DNA from 3 places in the Mesorhizobium sp. WSM4832 genome. Region 3 is predicted to be linked to each of the others. Evidence: predicted binding sites of a transcription regulator. Region 3 holds the regulator's gene; each other region holds the start of a gene.
The links. Region 3 encodes LexA, which represses DNA repair genes until DNA is damaged. Its sites were predicted from a motif close to TGTTCNNNNTGTGTTCNG; they were not measured.
Positions count from the first base shown of each region.

Region 1 (5,104 bases), 210 kb from region 3:
GTTCAGCCTCCTGCCGCCGCACGAATCTACAGCGCCTTCGCAATCTCCGCCGCCAGCCGGGCATTGTTCTCGACCAGCGCGATGTTGGTCTTCAGGCTGCGGCCGCCGGTCAGCTCCAAAATCTTCGACAGCAGGAACGGCGTAACCGCCTTGCCGCTGACGTTCTGCGCCTCGGCGGCCTTCTGCGCCGCCTTGATGTAACCGTCCATCTCCGCGGCCGGAATTTCGTCATTCTGCGGCACCGGGTTGGCGACCAGAATGCCGCCGCCCAAGCCCAGCGCCTGGCGCGTGCGGTAGAAATGCGCGATGTCCTCAGGCGCATGCAACGTCAATGGCGCGCGGAAGGGCGACTGCCTGGACCAGAAGGCGGGCATCGTCTCGCAGCCATGGCCGATCACCGGCACACCGCGCGTTTCCAGCACTTCCAGCGTCTTTTCGATATCGAGGATCGCCTTGGCGCCGGCCGAGACGACGATGACCGGCGTGCGCGCCAGTTCGTCGAGGTCGGCCGAGATGTCGAAGCTTTTTTCGGCGCCCTTGTGGACGCCGCCGATGCCGCCGGTGGCGAACACTCTTATGCCGGCCATATGCGCCGCGATCATGGTCGCCGCCACCGTGGTGCCGCCGGTCCGGCCCTGCGCGACGGCAAAGCCGATATCGGCGCGCGACAGCTTCATGGCATCGCCGGTCATGGCGAGCGATTCGCGCTCGCCATCGGACAGGCCGATCTTGATGCGGCCATCGACCACGGCGATCGTCGCCGGCACCGCGCCGCCGTCGATGATGATCTGCTCGACCTTGGCGGCCATCGCGCCATTGTCGGGGTAGGGCATGCCGTGGGTGATGATGGTGCTTTCCAGCGCCACCAAGGGCCGGCCGGCGGCAAGCGCTTCCGCCACGGGCGGATGGATGTCGACGAAGGGGCGGGCGGTCTGCGGCGTCATGGCTGTCTCCGAGCGAAAAGTTTGCTTCGGCTTATTGGTGCCCTATGCCACTTCCCGCGGCTCCGGCACAAGGGCAAGCGCCTGCGTAAAATTGCCCGTCGTGAAGGATGGCACGGCCTCGGGGCTCTCGATGGCGAGCATTGCCGCCGCAACGCCTTCACGCAGCGCGGCGCGCAGCGGCAGGCCGCGCAGCAAGGCAGCGACCGTTGCGCCGGTCAGCGCGTCGCCGGCGCCGGTCACGTCGGCGACCTTGCGTGGCGCCGGCGGATCGATTTCGAACATGCCGGTGTCGTCGAAGCCCAGCACCACAGCGCTGCCGGCCGTCACGACGCCGGCGTTCAGGCCGGCCTGCCTGAGCCGATGGACAAGGGTTTCGCCGGATGGCTCGGCGCCGACCAGCGCGGCAGCTTCGCGGCGGTTCATGAAAAGCAGCGACAGATCGTTAAGCAGCGGCGCCAGCCGAACGACCTTGGCCGGCGACACGGCGATGGCGAAGACCGGCCGGCCGCCGGCGAGCGCCAGCAGGCGTTCCAGCGCCGCCGTCGGCAGGTTGGCGTCGCACAGGATCGCGTCGGCGGCGGCGATTGCCTCGCGCACCTTGGCGCGGCGGATCTGCTTGGGGAAGGCAAGATCGTAGAGCGCCATGTCGGCCAGCCCGACGATCAATTCGCCGTCTGCGTCGATCAGCGCCGTGTAGCTTGGCGTCGTACGATCGAGAAAGACGACCGAGAGGTCCACTATTCCGGCGCTGTCGATCGCCGAGGCGACCGTGTCCGCCGCAGCGTCGCCGCCGCGCACCGAGATCAGCGAGGCCGACACGCCGCGCCTGACCACGCTGCGCAGCGCGTTGAACACGACGCCGCCGACATCCTCGCGCATGATGCCCGGGTTGGAAGCCGCGGGCACATAGGCGCTCGAGACCTGGCCGCGCCGGTCGATATGGGCGCCGCCCAGCGCCAGGATATTCGGGGATCTCGGCATGTGGGATCAGTGACTTTCGTTGATTGTGCGGCTGCGCACACTAGGTTTCCGTGCATCGCTCGGCAATCGCAGCCGCGATTCGGGCGGGCTGATATCGAAATCTTTTCAGGACCAGTGGCCCTGCTCCACCCTAGCCCTGGTGAGACAAAAATAGAACAAATCCAGATATTGATTGTTTTTCAGTTGGTTGTAGCCCCTTGCCAAATGAGAACAAAAAAGGTACAAAACAACAGGGATCACGGATTGTCCGGCCTTCATTGACGACCAAGGGGTGATGTATCATGGCTCAGAATACTTTGCGGCTTGTAGAGGATAAGGCAGTGGACAAATCAAAGGCTCTGGATGCGGCGCTGTCGCAAATCGAGCGCGCCTTCGGCAAGGGCTCGATCATGCGGCTCGGCGCCAACGAGCAGGTTGTCGAGATCGAAACCGTGCCGACGGGATCGCTCGGCCTCGACATCGCGCTCGGCGTCGGCGGCCTGCCGCGCGGCCGCATCATCGAAATCTACGGGCCGGAAAGTTCGGGCAAGACGACGCTGGCGCTGCACACGGTTGCGGAAGCCCAGAAGAAGGGCGGCATCTGCGCCTTCGTCGATGCCGAGCACGCGCTCGATCCGGTCTATGCCCGCAAGCTCGGCGTCGACCTCGAGAACCTGCTGATCTCGCAACCCGACACCGGCGAGCAGGCGCTGGAAATCTGCGACACGCTGGTGCGCTCCGGCGCCATCGACGTTCTGGTCGTCGACTCCGTCGCGGCGCTGACGCCGCGCGCCGAAATCGAAGGCGAGATGGGCGATTCGCTGCCCGGTCTTCAAGCTCGTTTGATGAGCCAGGCGCTGCGCAAGCTGACCGCCTCGATCTCGCGCTCCAACACCATGGTCATCTTCATCAACCAGATCCGCATGAAGATCGGCGTCATGTTCGGCTCGCCCGAGACGACCACCGGCGGCAATGCGCTGAAATTCTACGCCTCGGTGCGCCTCGATATCCGCCGCATCGGTTCGGTCAAGGACCGCGACGAGGTCGTCGGCAACCAGACCCGCGTCAAGGTGGTCAAGAACAAGCTGGCCCCGCCCTTCAAGGTGGTCGAGTTCGACATCATGTATGGCGAGGGCGTGTCGAAGACCGGCGAGCTCGTCGATCTCGGGGTCAAGGCCGGAGTGGTCGAGAAGTCGGGCGCCTGGTTCTCCTACAATTCGCAGCGCCTCGGCCAGGGTCGCGAGAACGCAAAACTGTTCCTGCGCGACAATCCCGACACGGCACGCGAGATCGAGCTGGCGCTCAGGCAGAATGCCGGACTGATCGCCGAGAAATTCCTCGAGAACGGCGGTTCCGAAGGCGGTGACGACGGTTTCGAGGACGAAGCCGGCGCCATGTAGGACCGAGCAATTCCAGGAAAGTGTTGAGCGGTTTTCCGCCCGGAATTGCGGTGGTTGGCCGGAGTTTGGCCACAATTCAGGTATATTAAGTTATGCTTATGTAACCGAGTTCTTTAGTACTGCGTTCCGAGCCGCCGGCCTTCGTGCCGGCGGTTTGCGTTTTGGGGGCGAGGATAGACCTGTCCGGCCCGCGGATTGGTCCAACTCCGTCTTTCTGGACAGGGTGAAGAGCTACGGCTAAAAGGCCCATCTATCTTCTGAAACATGAAAGCCCATCAGCCGCCGGCAGCGCCGGCGGTTCTCGCGAAAAGGCAGTGTGCAATGAGTGGCGTGAACGACATCCGGTCGACATTCCTCGACTACTTCCGCAAGGAGGGCCACGAGATCGTCGCCTCCAGCCCGCTGGTGCCGCGTAACGATCCGACGCTGATGTTCACCAACGCCGGCATGGTGCAGTTCAAGAACGTCTTCACCGGCCTGGAGAAGCGTCCCTATTCGCGTGCCTCGACTGCGCAGAAGAGCGTGCGCGCCGGCGGCAAGCACAACGACCTCGACAATGTCGGCTACACCGCGCGCCACCTGACCTTCTTCGAGATGCTCGGAAATTTCTCGTTCGGCGACTACTTCAAGGAACGCGCGATCGAGCTTGCCTGGAACCTGATCACCAAGGAATTCGGCTTGCCGAAGGACAAGTTGCTGGTCACCGTCTATCACACGGACGACGAGGCGGCGGCTTACTGGAAGAAGATCGCCGGCTTCTCCGACGACCGCATCATCCGCATCCCGACCTCCGACAATTTCTGGGCAATGGGCGATACCGGTCCGTGCGGCCCGTGCTCGGAAATCTTCATCGACCGCGGCGAGCATATCTGGGGCGGTCCGCCCGGCAGCCCGGAAGAGGACGGCGACCGGTTTCTCGAATTCTGGAACCTGGTGTTCATGCAGTATGAGCAGGTGACCAAGGACGAGCGCATCGACCTGCCGCGCCCGTCGATCGACACCGGCATGGGCCTGGAGCGCATGGCGTCCATCCTACAAGGGGTGGAGAGCGTCTTCGAGACAGATTTGTTCCGCCATCTGATCGACGCTGCGTCCTCCGCGCTCGGCCAAGGTCCAAGCCAGGAGAATGTGGGATCGTATCGCGTGATCGCGGATCACCTGCGCTCGTCTTCCTTCCTGGTCGCCGACGGCGTGCTGCCCTCCAACGAAGGCCGTGGCTACGTGCTGCGCCGCATCATGCGCCGCGCGATGCGCCATGCGCAGCTGCTTGGCGCCAAGGAGCCGCTGATGTGGCAACTGGTGCCGGCGCTGGTGCGCGAGATGGGCCAGGCCTATCCCGAGCTGGTGCGCGGCGAGGCGCTGATCACCGAGACGCTGAAGCTCGAGGAAACCCGCTTCCGCAAGACGCTGGTGCGTGGCCTTGGGCTGCTTTCGGACGCCACGGAGACGCTGCATGCCGGGGACATGCTGGACGGCGAGACGGCCTTCAAGCTCTACGACACCTATGGCTTCCCGCTCGACTTGACGCAGGATGCGCTGCGCCAGCGCAATATCTCGGTCGATATCGCCGGCTTCACCGACGCGATGGAGCGGCAGAAGACCGAGGCGCGCGCGCATTGGGCGGGTTCCGGCGAGGCGGCGACCGAGACCGTATGGTTCTCGGTGCGCGAAAAGACCGGCGCGACCGAGTTCCTCGGCTACGAGACCGAGCAGGCGGAAGGCATCGTCCAGGCACTGGTCAAGGACGGCAAGACCGTCGAAAGCGCGAACCTCGGCGAAGCTGTCGCCGTGGTCGTCAAC
Region 1 is NZ_JBVVQH010000003.1:29,051-34,154, forward strand. Features, by position in the region: gene AC0L2L_RS05345 (pseudouridine-5'-phosphate glycosidase) at 27-944, opposite strand; gene AC0L2L_RS05350 (carbohydrate kinase family protein) at 987-1,925, opposite strand; gene recA (recombinase RecA) at 2,207-3,304, shown strand; gene alaS (alanine--tRNA ligase) at 3,626-5,104, shown strand, end outside.
Region 1: a site for LexA is predicted at 2,132-2,149, ahead of recA (recombinase RecA). Genes of this name have one in related genera too.

Region 2 (5,104 bases), on a different contig from region 3:
CACCCCTTCGGTGCGCACATAGTCGTCGCTGGTGCAGCCGCTGGCGAACCCGGTCAGCAATAGAACAGTCCAAAGGGCGGTGCGCATGGCCTTAGTCCTTCGGCAAATCGAGGAAGTGGCCGGACGTGCTGGCGGCCACCGGGCGGGCGGCGCTGCCGTCGGCCAGCGCCACCGGACGCTTCGGCGCCGAGGCGTCCACCTCGTCGGTGTTGTTGAGGAAATAGTCGGCGGGACTTGCCGGCTGGGTGCCATCGGTCGGCATGGCCATCTTCTTCGACGGATCGACCGGCTTGACCAGGTAAGGCGTGACGATGATCACCAGATCGGTCTCGCGGCGCTGGTAGGATTTCGAGGAAAACAGCGGACCGAGCACCGGCAGCCTGCCTATGCCCGGCACCCGCGATGTCGTGATGTCGTTCTGCGACTGAAGAAGACCGGCGATCATGAAGCTCTGGCCGTTCTTGAGGTCGACCGATGTCCTGGCTCGGCGCACGATGAAGGCCGGAATGGAAATGCCGCTGCTGACCTGGATGGAAGCAGACGGGTCGATCGAGGACACTTCCGGCGCGATGTCGAGGCTTACCAGCCCGTCCTTCAGCACCGTAGGCGTGAAATCCAGGCCGACGCCGTATTTCTTGTAGGTGACGCTGATCTTGCCATTCTCTTCGGAAACCGGGATCGGGAACTCGCCGCCGGCAAGGAAGCTCGCCGTCTGGCCTGAACGTGCAATCAGGTTCGGCTCCGCAAGCCGCCGCGCCAGACCGCGTTCCTCGAGCGCCTTGATGGCGATGTCGATTGACACGCCGTTCGACAGCAGGCTGCCGATAATCTCGCCTGTTCCGGCGGCCGTCAGATCTCCCCCGCCCGGGTTCAGCACGACTTTGCGGTTGCCGATGCCATAGGCGAAATTGGCTGCATATTTGGCGCCGAGATCCTGGCCGGCCTGGCGGTTGATCTCGACGAAGCGGACGTTGAGCTGCACCTGTTGCGAGGACGAGATGTTGACCGAGTTGATAACTTCCTCGTTGCCGGAAAAGCGCGACGCGATCTTGCTGGCCTTGTCGGCGGCGACCGCATCGTCGGCCTCGCCCGACAGCACGACGCGGCCGTTTGCCGAACCGACCTTGATCTTGGCGTCGGGCACGCTGGCGCGGATGGTGCTGGCCAGCTGGTCGGTGTCCAGCGTCACCTCGATATCGATGGTGCCGACTAGCTGCTTGTTCTGGTCGAACAGGGCGATACCGGTGGTGCCCAGATTGTTGCCCAGCACATAGAAGGACTTGTCGGTCAGCGGGTTGACGTTGGCTATCTCCGGATCGCCGATGACGATCTGGTAGAAGGCGGCGCTCGTCATGATCGTCTTCGGCTTGCCCTTGGCCACCTTGATCGAGCTGTTCTTGTTCGCCGAAACGTAGACGACATCGTTGTCCGCCCTTGCCGGCGCGGTGAAGCCAGGCATCGCCAGCAACGCCACCAGCGTGATCGCGCCGAGAAGGCGCCATCCTCCGGTCGTCCGAAATGCATCAAACCCAAACATCTTGCCCCGTCCCCGCCGGTCCCCACCGGCTATTGCTGCAGTTCCTGCGGCGGTTCCCGTGAGGGAACCTTGTATTCCTCGACCTTTTCGCCACGCGTCACGATCACTGTCTTGAATTTCGGCTCGTCCGATTCCTTGGTCACCGCATTGACCAGCGAGGCGGCGCTCGCCTGCGCGTTTGCGGCAACCGAACCGCCGAAGGACGAGATGGTCGTAAGCCCACTATTGCTGGCGGTTGCGTCCGCGGCCGACCGCAGAGACAACGACAGCGTGCCGACTGTGCGGGCAAGCGCCACTTTCTGCGCCCCTTCGTTGGTCACCTCGAGGGTGACGGAATTGGCGACCTGCGGCTCGGTCTTGCGCTCGTCGGCGCCTTGTCCGACCGAAAGCACCTTGGCGTCGGAGACGACGACCTCGGACGTGACCGTCGAGCCGGCAGCGCCCTGCGCATTCTTGGACACTTCCTGGATGTCCCCCGCGTCACGCGTCAGGACGACGTCGACGCGATCTCCCGGCGTGATGAAGCCGCCGACACCGGCGATCTCGTCGGTGCGGACGGTGACGGCCCGCATTCCCGCCGACAGCATATTGGAAAGCGTGGCGCGACCGTTCGGTCCCGACAGCTTGGTGAGCAGTACCGGCTCGTTGACCTCGATCGGCGACAGCACCACCCGGTTGCCGTCGGCAAGCAGCTTGTCGATGGTCGGGAAGGAGCCTTGCGGCAACGAATCCTGCGGCCACGGGATCTCGGCGAGTTGCGGCCGAGCGAGCTCCATGCCGTAGCGCAGCGGCGCTTGAGCCACCACGATGGTCTTGAACTCGATCTTGGGCTGCTGCGGCGCCGCGACGACCTTGACCTCGGGTTCGGCCCTTGCCTGGCTCTTGACCCAGAAGTCCGCCGCAAAGATCGAGATCGCGCCGAAGACGGCGGCGATGCCGATCATGGTTATGGCCCTGCCCCTCACAACGAAACCCCTGACGCCCGTGATCTTTTGTTAGTTGGGCTTCACGCTAGGCATCATTGTTAAAGAATCAGGAATACCGAGGCGCCCGGACCGCCCTATTTCGGCCGGCTTGGTTATCGAATGGTTTTGGAATAAGAGACAGTTTGATCCCTGAACGGAACAGGAACTCGTTCGCCCGCCAAAAGCGTGGCAGTATCGGCGAGTGATTCGCATTACCGGACGCTAGGCCCAGCATGGACGACAGCAACGACCTTTTCGGCAAGATGGAAAAGCCGGCGCAGCCGGTGCGCGCGCCGTCGCGCCCCGCCGATCCGCTCGTGCAGGCCGCCAAGCGTCCGGCCGCCGCCCGCGACGCCAGCGAAAGCTACAGCGCCGCCGATATCGAGGTGCTGGAAGGGCTCGAGCCGGTCCGACGCCGTCCAGGCATGTATATCGGCGGCACCGACGACAAGGCGATGCATCACCTGTTCGCCGAGGTCATCGACAATTCGATGGACGAGGCGGTGGCCGGCCACGCCACCTTCATCGACGTCGAACTCTCCGCCGACGGCTTCCTGACCGTCACCGACAATGGCCGCGGCATCCCGGTCGATCCGCATCCGAAGTTCAAGAAACCGGCGCTCGAAGTCATCATGACGACGCTGCATTCGGGCGGCAAGTTCGACTCGAAAGTCTATGAGACTTCCGGCGGCCTGCACGGCGTCGGCATTTCGGTCGTCAACGCGCTGTCGGACCACCTCGAGGTCGAAGTCGCGCGCGGCCGTCAGCTTTACCGCCAGCGTTTTTCGCGCGGCATCCCGGTCAGCGGTCTTGAGCATCTCGGCGAGGTCCACAACCGCCGCGGCACGAAGACCCGTTTCCATCCCGACGAGCAGATTTTCGGCAAGGGGGCCGCCTTCGAACCGGCGCGGCTTTACCGCATGACGCGCTCGAAAGCCTATCTGTTCGGGGGCGTCGAGATCCGCTGGACCTGCGATCCGTCGCTGATCAAGGAAAAGGACCAGACACCGGCCAAGGCCGAATTCCATTTCCCCGGCGGCCTGAAGGATTATCTCAAGGCGTCCCTCGGCGACGATTTCCAGGTCACGCGCGAGATTTTCGCTGGCAAGAGCGACAAGCAGGGCGGTCACGGTTCGCTGGAATGGGCCGTGACATGGTTCGGCGGCGATGGCTTCCTCAACTCCTACTGCAACACCATTCCGACCGCGGAAGGCGGCACGCATGAGGCCGGCTTCCGCAACGTTTTGACGCGCGGACTTCGCGCCTATGCCGACCTGATCGGCAACAAGCGCGCCTCGGTCATCACCACCGAGGACGTCATGATCTCGGCAGCGGGCATGCTGTCGGTGTTCATCCGCGAGCCTGAATTCGTCGGCCAGACCAAGGACAGGCTGGCGACGATCGAGGCGATGCGCATCGTCGAAAACGCCATCCGCGACCCGTTCGATCACTGGCTGGCGGACAATCCGCAAGAAGCCTCGAAGCTTCTCGAGTGGGTCATCGCGCGCGCCGACGAGCGCGTGCGGCGCCGCCAGGAGAAGGAAGTCTCGCGCAAGAGCGCGGTGCGCAAGCTGCGCCTTCCGGGCAAGCTCGCCGATTGCACGCAGAATGCCGCAGCCGGCGCCGAGATCTTCATCGTCGAGGGCGACTCCGCCGGCGGCTCGGCCAAGCAGGCGCGCGACCGCGCCAGCCAGGCGGTGCTGCCGCTGCGCGGCAAGATCCTCAACGTCGCCAGCGCCGGCAACGACAAGCTTGCCGCCAACCAGCAGATCTCCGACCTGATCCAGGCGCTCGGCTGCGGCACGCGCTCGAAATATCGCGATGAGGACCTGCGCTACGACCGCGTGATCATCATGACCGACGCCGACGTCGATGGCGCGCATATCGCGTCGCTGTTGATCACCTTCTTCTATCAGGAGATGCCGAACCTGATCCGCGGCGGCCATCTCTTCATGGCCGTGCCGCCGCTCTATTCGATCAGGCAAGGCGGCAAGGTCGGCTATGCCCGCGACGACGCGCACAAGGACGAGTTGCTGCGCACCGAATTCACCGGGCGCGGCAAGGTCGAGATCGGCCGCTTCAAGGGCCTCGGCGAGATGATGGCCGCACAGCTCAAGGAAACCACGATGGATCCAAGGAAGCGCACGCTTCTCAGGGTCGACGTGAGCGAGGCCGAGCAGGCGACCAAGGATGCCGTCGACGCGCTGATGGGCACCAAGCCCGAGGCGCGCTTCCGCTTCATCCAGGAGCGCGCCGAATTCGCCGAGACGGACGTGCTGGATATCTGATCGTCTGCTGGTCCATAACAGGCCGGTACGGAGACGATTGTGACCTGGACGCGGCTGAAAGAGCTTGTCGAGACACCGTTAAGCGGTCTGACGCAGCCGACCCGTTCGGACTGGATTTTCGCCCTGCGCACGGTTTCGGCCGGGCTGATCGCGCTTCTTGCCGCCTACGCGCTGAAACTCGACCATCCGCAATGGGCGATGATGACGGTGTTCATCGTCGCGCAGCCGGTGGCCGGCATGGTGCTGGCGAAGGGCTTTTACCGGCTGCTCGGCACGCTGGCCGGCGGCCTGGCCGCGGTCGGCATCACATCCCT
Region 2 is NZ_JBVVQH010000024.1:18,155-23,258, forward strand. Features, by position in the region: gene AC0L2L_RS27665 (hypothetical protein) at 1-87, opposite strand, end outside; gene AC0L2L_RS27670 (type II and III secretion system protein family protein) at 92-1,459, opposite strand; gene cpaB (Flp pilus assembly protein CpaB) at 1,567-2,481, opposite strand; gene parE (DNA topoisomerase IV subunit B) at 2,736-4,790, shown strand; gene AC0L2L_RS27685 (FUSC family protein) at 4,830-5,104, shown strand, end outside.
Region 2: a site for LexA is predicted at 2,653-2,670, ahead of parE (DNA topoisomerase IV subunit B). Genes of this name have one in related genera too.

Region 3 (5,104 bases):
CCGGTCCAGATGTTGGCAAGCAACGCGCTCTGGCGCAGGAATTCCGAGCGCTCGCCGCCGCCGACCCAACAGGTGACGCGGGCCCCCTGCACGGGCCTCAGCAATGCCGGGCTTTCGGTCAACGCTTCCCGCTCGTCGATGTTCAGGGTTTCGTTCAGCGCCGTGAACATCAGCGGCCGAAGGTCGTGCAGGCCTGAAATCGAAACGACATGGCGTAGGCGGCGCGCCACATCGGATGATAGCGGTGAGGTCGCGGTCACCATGCGGCTGGCGAGATGTCCGCCGGCCGAGTGCCCGGCCAGCATCAGCGGACCATCGACCATGGCTGACGCCTTCTCGATCGCAGCCGCGGCTTCACCGACAATGCCGCTGATCCTGATCTCCGGGCAAAGTGTGTAGGAGGGCATGGCTACGGCGAAGCCACGTCCGACCGCGCCTCCTGCCAGATGCGACCAGGAACTCCTGTCCGACTCCATCCAGTAGCCGCCGTGGACGAACACAACGAGCCCCTTTGGCGCGGCAGGCGGGAGAAACAGATCGAGCCGGCTGCGCGGCGCTTCGCCATAGACGATATCGAGCCGCGCCCTGCCCTGCGCTAGCAGCTTTTCGCGAAATGCCTGAGCCGGGCCATCCCAGGCCGCCGGCCAACGGTCGCCGCCGGCGATATTGGCGCCGTTTGCATAGGCGTTGTCCCAGTCGACAATGCGGTGTCCCAGCACCAGTCCCTCCGCGGTCAGGTCAATATTGAATGGCTTTTGATTGCATCGCCGATTTCAAAGTCAGGTAACAGCTGTTTTGACGGCGAAGCGTGCTTCTCGCCAGGCGCCGGTGCGCAAGATGTCTTCCAGCACGTCGACGGCATCCCAGACATCCCGGTAGCCGATATAAAGCGGCGTGAAGCCGAAACGAACGGTCGACGGCGCGCGGAAATCGCCGATCACGCCGCGCTCGATCAAGGCGCGCATCACCTGGTAGCCATGCGGATGGGCAAACGACACCTGGCTGCCGCGCTCGGCGCCGCGGCGCGGGCTTTCCAGTTCGAGACCGAAGGCGCCGCATTTGGCTTCGACAAGCCGAATGAACAGGTCCGTCAGCGCGATGCTTTTCTCGCGCACAGCCGTCATCTCGACTTCGTCCCAGAGATCCAGCGCTCCTTTCAGCGCCCGCATCGACAGCACCGGCTGCGTTCCGCACAGGAACCGCCGGATGCCCGCGCCGGCGGCATAGCCCTGCTCGAACGCGAACGGCCTGGCATGGCCCCACCAGCCACTGAGCGGCTGGCGAATGTCGCCATGGTGGCGGTTCGCGGCGTAGATGAAGGCCGGCGCTCCCGGTCCGCCATTAAGATATTTGTACGTGCAGCCTATGGCGAAATCGGCATTCGAGCCGTCGAGATCCACCGGCAGGGCACCGGCCGTGTGGCAGAGATCCCAGACAATCAGCGCACCGGCCTCATGGGCCTTGCGCGTCAGCGCCGCCATGTCGCGCAGCCGGCCGGACTTGTAGTTGACGTGGTTTACCAGGATGACTGCGACACGATCGTCGACCAGTTCCTCGATCGTCGCGGCATCGACACCTTCGAGCCGCAGCACCGTGCCGGGCCGCGTCGAGGCCACCCCTTCGGCCATGTAGAGGTCGGTCGGGAAGCTGTCGCCCTCGGCAACGATCACCGAGCGCTCGGGACGCATTGCGAGTGCCGCATGCAGGACCTTGTAGATGTTGATCGAGGTCGTGTCGCACACCACGCTCTGGCCCGGCGCGGCGCCGATCAGACGCCCGAGCCGGTCGCCGAGCTCCACAGGCATGTCGAACCAACCAGCGGTGTTCCAGGCGCGGATGAGGTCTCGCGCCCATTCCTGCTTCGTGGCCGTCTCGATCTCGCTGAAGACGTTGATCGAAGCAGCGCCCAGAGAATTGCCGTCGAGGTATATAACGCCCTCAGGCAAGACGAAGCGACCGCGCATGGCGCGCAGCGGATCCGCGGCATCCATCGCCTCGACGTCAGCGAGATCGGGAATTCCCATCATTGTGCCACCGCCTCCATTTCGACCCGGCGCCGCTCACGGCCGGCCAAGGGCGGTTGTCTCACCACCGCCGGCGCCAGGGCAAGAACCTTTCGTCCTATGTTAGCTGGTCCATAGACGGCGAAGACCAGGGACCGGAATCATCGCCAGGTTGGCATTTTGGGTTCGTTTCGTTCACGGTGCAGAACGCGCAACGAGGAGCCGGCGCGACCCCACCCGGCACTTTCGTGATGGTGCCGCCTCTTGTTCCAGCTTAAGGATGGGCCGCAAAATCGAGCGGAATCAATACCGCCGCCCGGCGCGCGGCGGCCACGCCGCCACTGGATGCAACATTGTTTCGGCAACCTTAACAAATTCATTAAACTTTAAACGGTTGCGGAACACAACTGGAACAGATAGTGTTTGTTCTGGGTTTGTTTTTCTGATTCTGGTTTGAGAACCCATGGGGGCCGCCAATGCTGACGCGCAAACAACATGAACTCCTGATGTTCATCCATGAACGTCTGAAGGAGAGCGGGATTCCTCCATCTTTCGACGAGATGAAGGAGGCGCTCGACCTTGCCTCGAAGTCTGGTATCCATCGGCTGATTACGGCGCTGGAGGAACGCGGCTTCATTCGCCGGCTGCCAAACCGGGCGCGCGCGCTTGAAGTGCTGCGGCTGCCCGACTCGATCGCGCCTGGCCTGAATGCCGCGAGGAAGTTTTCGCCGAGCGTCATCCAGGGCGGCCAAGGCAATCTCGGCCGTCAGCTCAAGCCGGCAACCACCTCGCGTACGCCGATGCCCAGCAATGACGACGACGCTGTTTCGGCCGTATCGATTCCGGTGATGGGCCGCATCGCCGCCGGCGTGCCGATAGACGCAATCCAGCACCAGACGCATTCGATCACCGTGCCGCCGGATATGATCATGGGCGGCGAGCATTATGCGTTGGAGGTCAAGGGCGACTCGATGATCGAGGCCGGCATCTTCGACGGCGACACCGTCATCATCCGCAATGCCAACACGGCAAGCCCGGGCGAGATCGTGGTGGCGCTGGTCGACGACGAGGAAGCGACGCTCAAGCGCTTCCGCCGCAAGGGCGCCTCGATCGCGCTCGAGGCCGCCAATCCGGCCTACGAGACCCGCATCTTTGGGCCCGACCGGGTCAAGGTCCAAGGCAAGCTCGTCGGGCTTATCCGCCGCTACTGAAATCTATTGGGCTGGTGGCGAAGACTTCGCTTCCGTCCTCTCGGGTTTTTTGTAAGGCGGCAGGCCCCTCGCCTCGCGGGTGTATTTGCGTTGCTCGTGCCAGGGCCGGTATGGCTTCTCGACCGCGTAGCGAACGTTTGGACGCGCGGTTGCCGATTGCGGGTCGAAGAAGACGGCCGCACTGCCGTCACGCGCCAGCTGGCGCTTGGTGACGACAAGCACACGCGGATCGCGGCAGGGATTGTAGGCTGTGGCGTCGTTGATGACGATGAGGTCGGCAAAGCCGCAGGCCGGACGGGCGCTGTCGCGGTTTTCGACTAGTGCGACGATCGCCCCGGAAGGATGCCGGCCGATGCACAGGTCGCCTGTGCAGTAGAAGGGCGAGCCAGGCGGCAGGTCGACGGGATCGGCGATGTCGAGAGCGTCTTTGGAAAATGTCTCCGGCGGCACAATTGCTTCGGCCTTCAGCGCCCGCTTCCAATTGTCCGTGGTGAACTCATTGGAGCGTGCGCGGTTGACGGCGAGCTCGCCGGCGCCGATCGGCATTGCCACCAGATGCGCATCCTCCGAGATAAGCACGTCCGGCGTTCGGACATGCGGGATGACCATCAGGGCAGCGAGCGCGAACGGCATGGCTGCCAATCTGAGCCAGGTGGTGGCCATGGTAGCGATGACCAGCGCGATCGTCGCCAGCAGCACCGACTGGATCGAGATCAACCCGACGGCATCGACCGGTGAGCGCTCGGAAATCCACGCTGAAATGGCGATCATCGCCGTCAGGCCCTTGCCCATCACATAGAGAAAAGGACCGTCGAAGCCGAAGGGCATCGCCAGCGCGCTCAACACGGCGAACGGCATGACAACCAGCGAGACGATCGGCATGACCGCCAGATTGGCCAGCAGGCTGAGCGGTGACACCCGCTGGAAGTGCCAGATCGCGAACAGCAATGTCGCGCTGCCCGCGATGAGCGATGTTATGGCGGCGGCGCCCACTCCAACCGCCAGTTTCCGCGATATGAACCCGAGGAACGAACGCTTTACCGGCGGCGCGGTCGTTTTGCCGGCGCGATAGTCGGCGAAGCCGGCATAGGCACCGACGAGCGCCGCTGTGGCGGCAAAAGACATCTGGAAGCTCGGACCGACCACCTCGTGCGGCGAGACCAGGATGACGGCGATGGCCGAGATCGCCAGGTTGCGCATCGTCAGCGCCGTGCGGTCGAAGAGCACGGCGACCAGCATGACCGCCAGCATGATAAAACTTCGCTCGGCCGCCACCACGATGCCGGAGATCACCAGGTAAGCGGCGATCGAGATAAGCGCGATTCCAGCGGCATATTTCTTCACCGGCCGGCGCGACGAGAAATCCGGAAACAGCGCGAAGGCGCCGCGCAGCAGGACCATGATCGTGCCGGCGACCAGCGCCATGTGCAGGCCGGAGATCGAGATGATGTGATAGATACCGGTGCGTCGCATCGACTCGTTGATTTCTTCCGGAATGCCGGCGCGCACGCCGACGATCAGTGCTGCTGCAATCTCACTTTCGGAACCGCCGATGGTATCCCTGATGTGGTCGGCGATCCCTTCACGCGCGTTTTCTATGGCCGATGCGATGCGCGCGCCGAACGGCGCCCCTGTTGGCGCAATCGAGGTCGGCGCAATCAGCTTTGGATCGCCCAGGAAAAAGCCGCTGCCGCCGATGCCGGTGAAATAGCTGTCGAAGGAAAAGTCGTAGCTGTCAGGCCGGACCGGGCCCGTCGCCGGCAGCAGCTTGGCGTAGCCGGTCAGCATCGACCCCGCTGTCATGTCGGGCGGGATCTTGCGCGCCGACAACCTGACGCGAGCCGGCGCATAGCGCAGCGTCGGATGTGCCGTGGACATGAGATCGATGGT
Region 3 is NZ_JBVVQH010000003.1:235,342-240,445, reverse strand. Features, by position in the region: gene AC0L2L_RS06395 (alpha/beta hydrolase) at 1-719, opposite strand, end outside; gene kynU (kynureninase) at 780-2,027, opposite strand; gene lexA (transcriptional repressor LexA) at 2,480-3,214, shown strand; gene AC0L2L_RS06380 (ComEC/Rec2 family competence protein) at 3,218-5,104, opposite strand, start outside.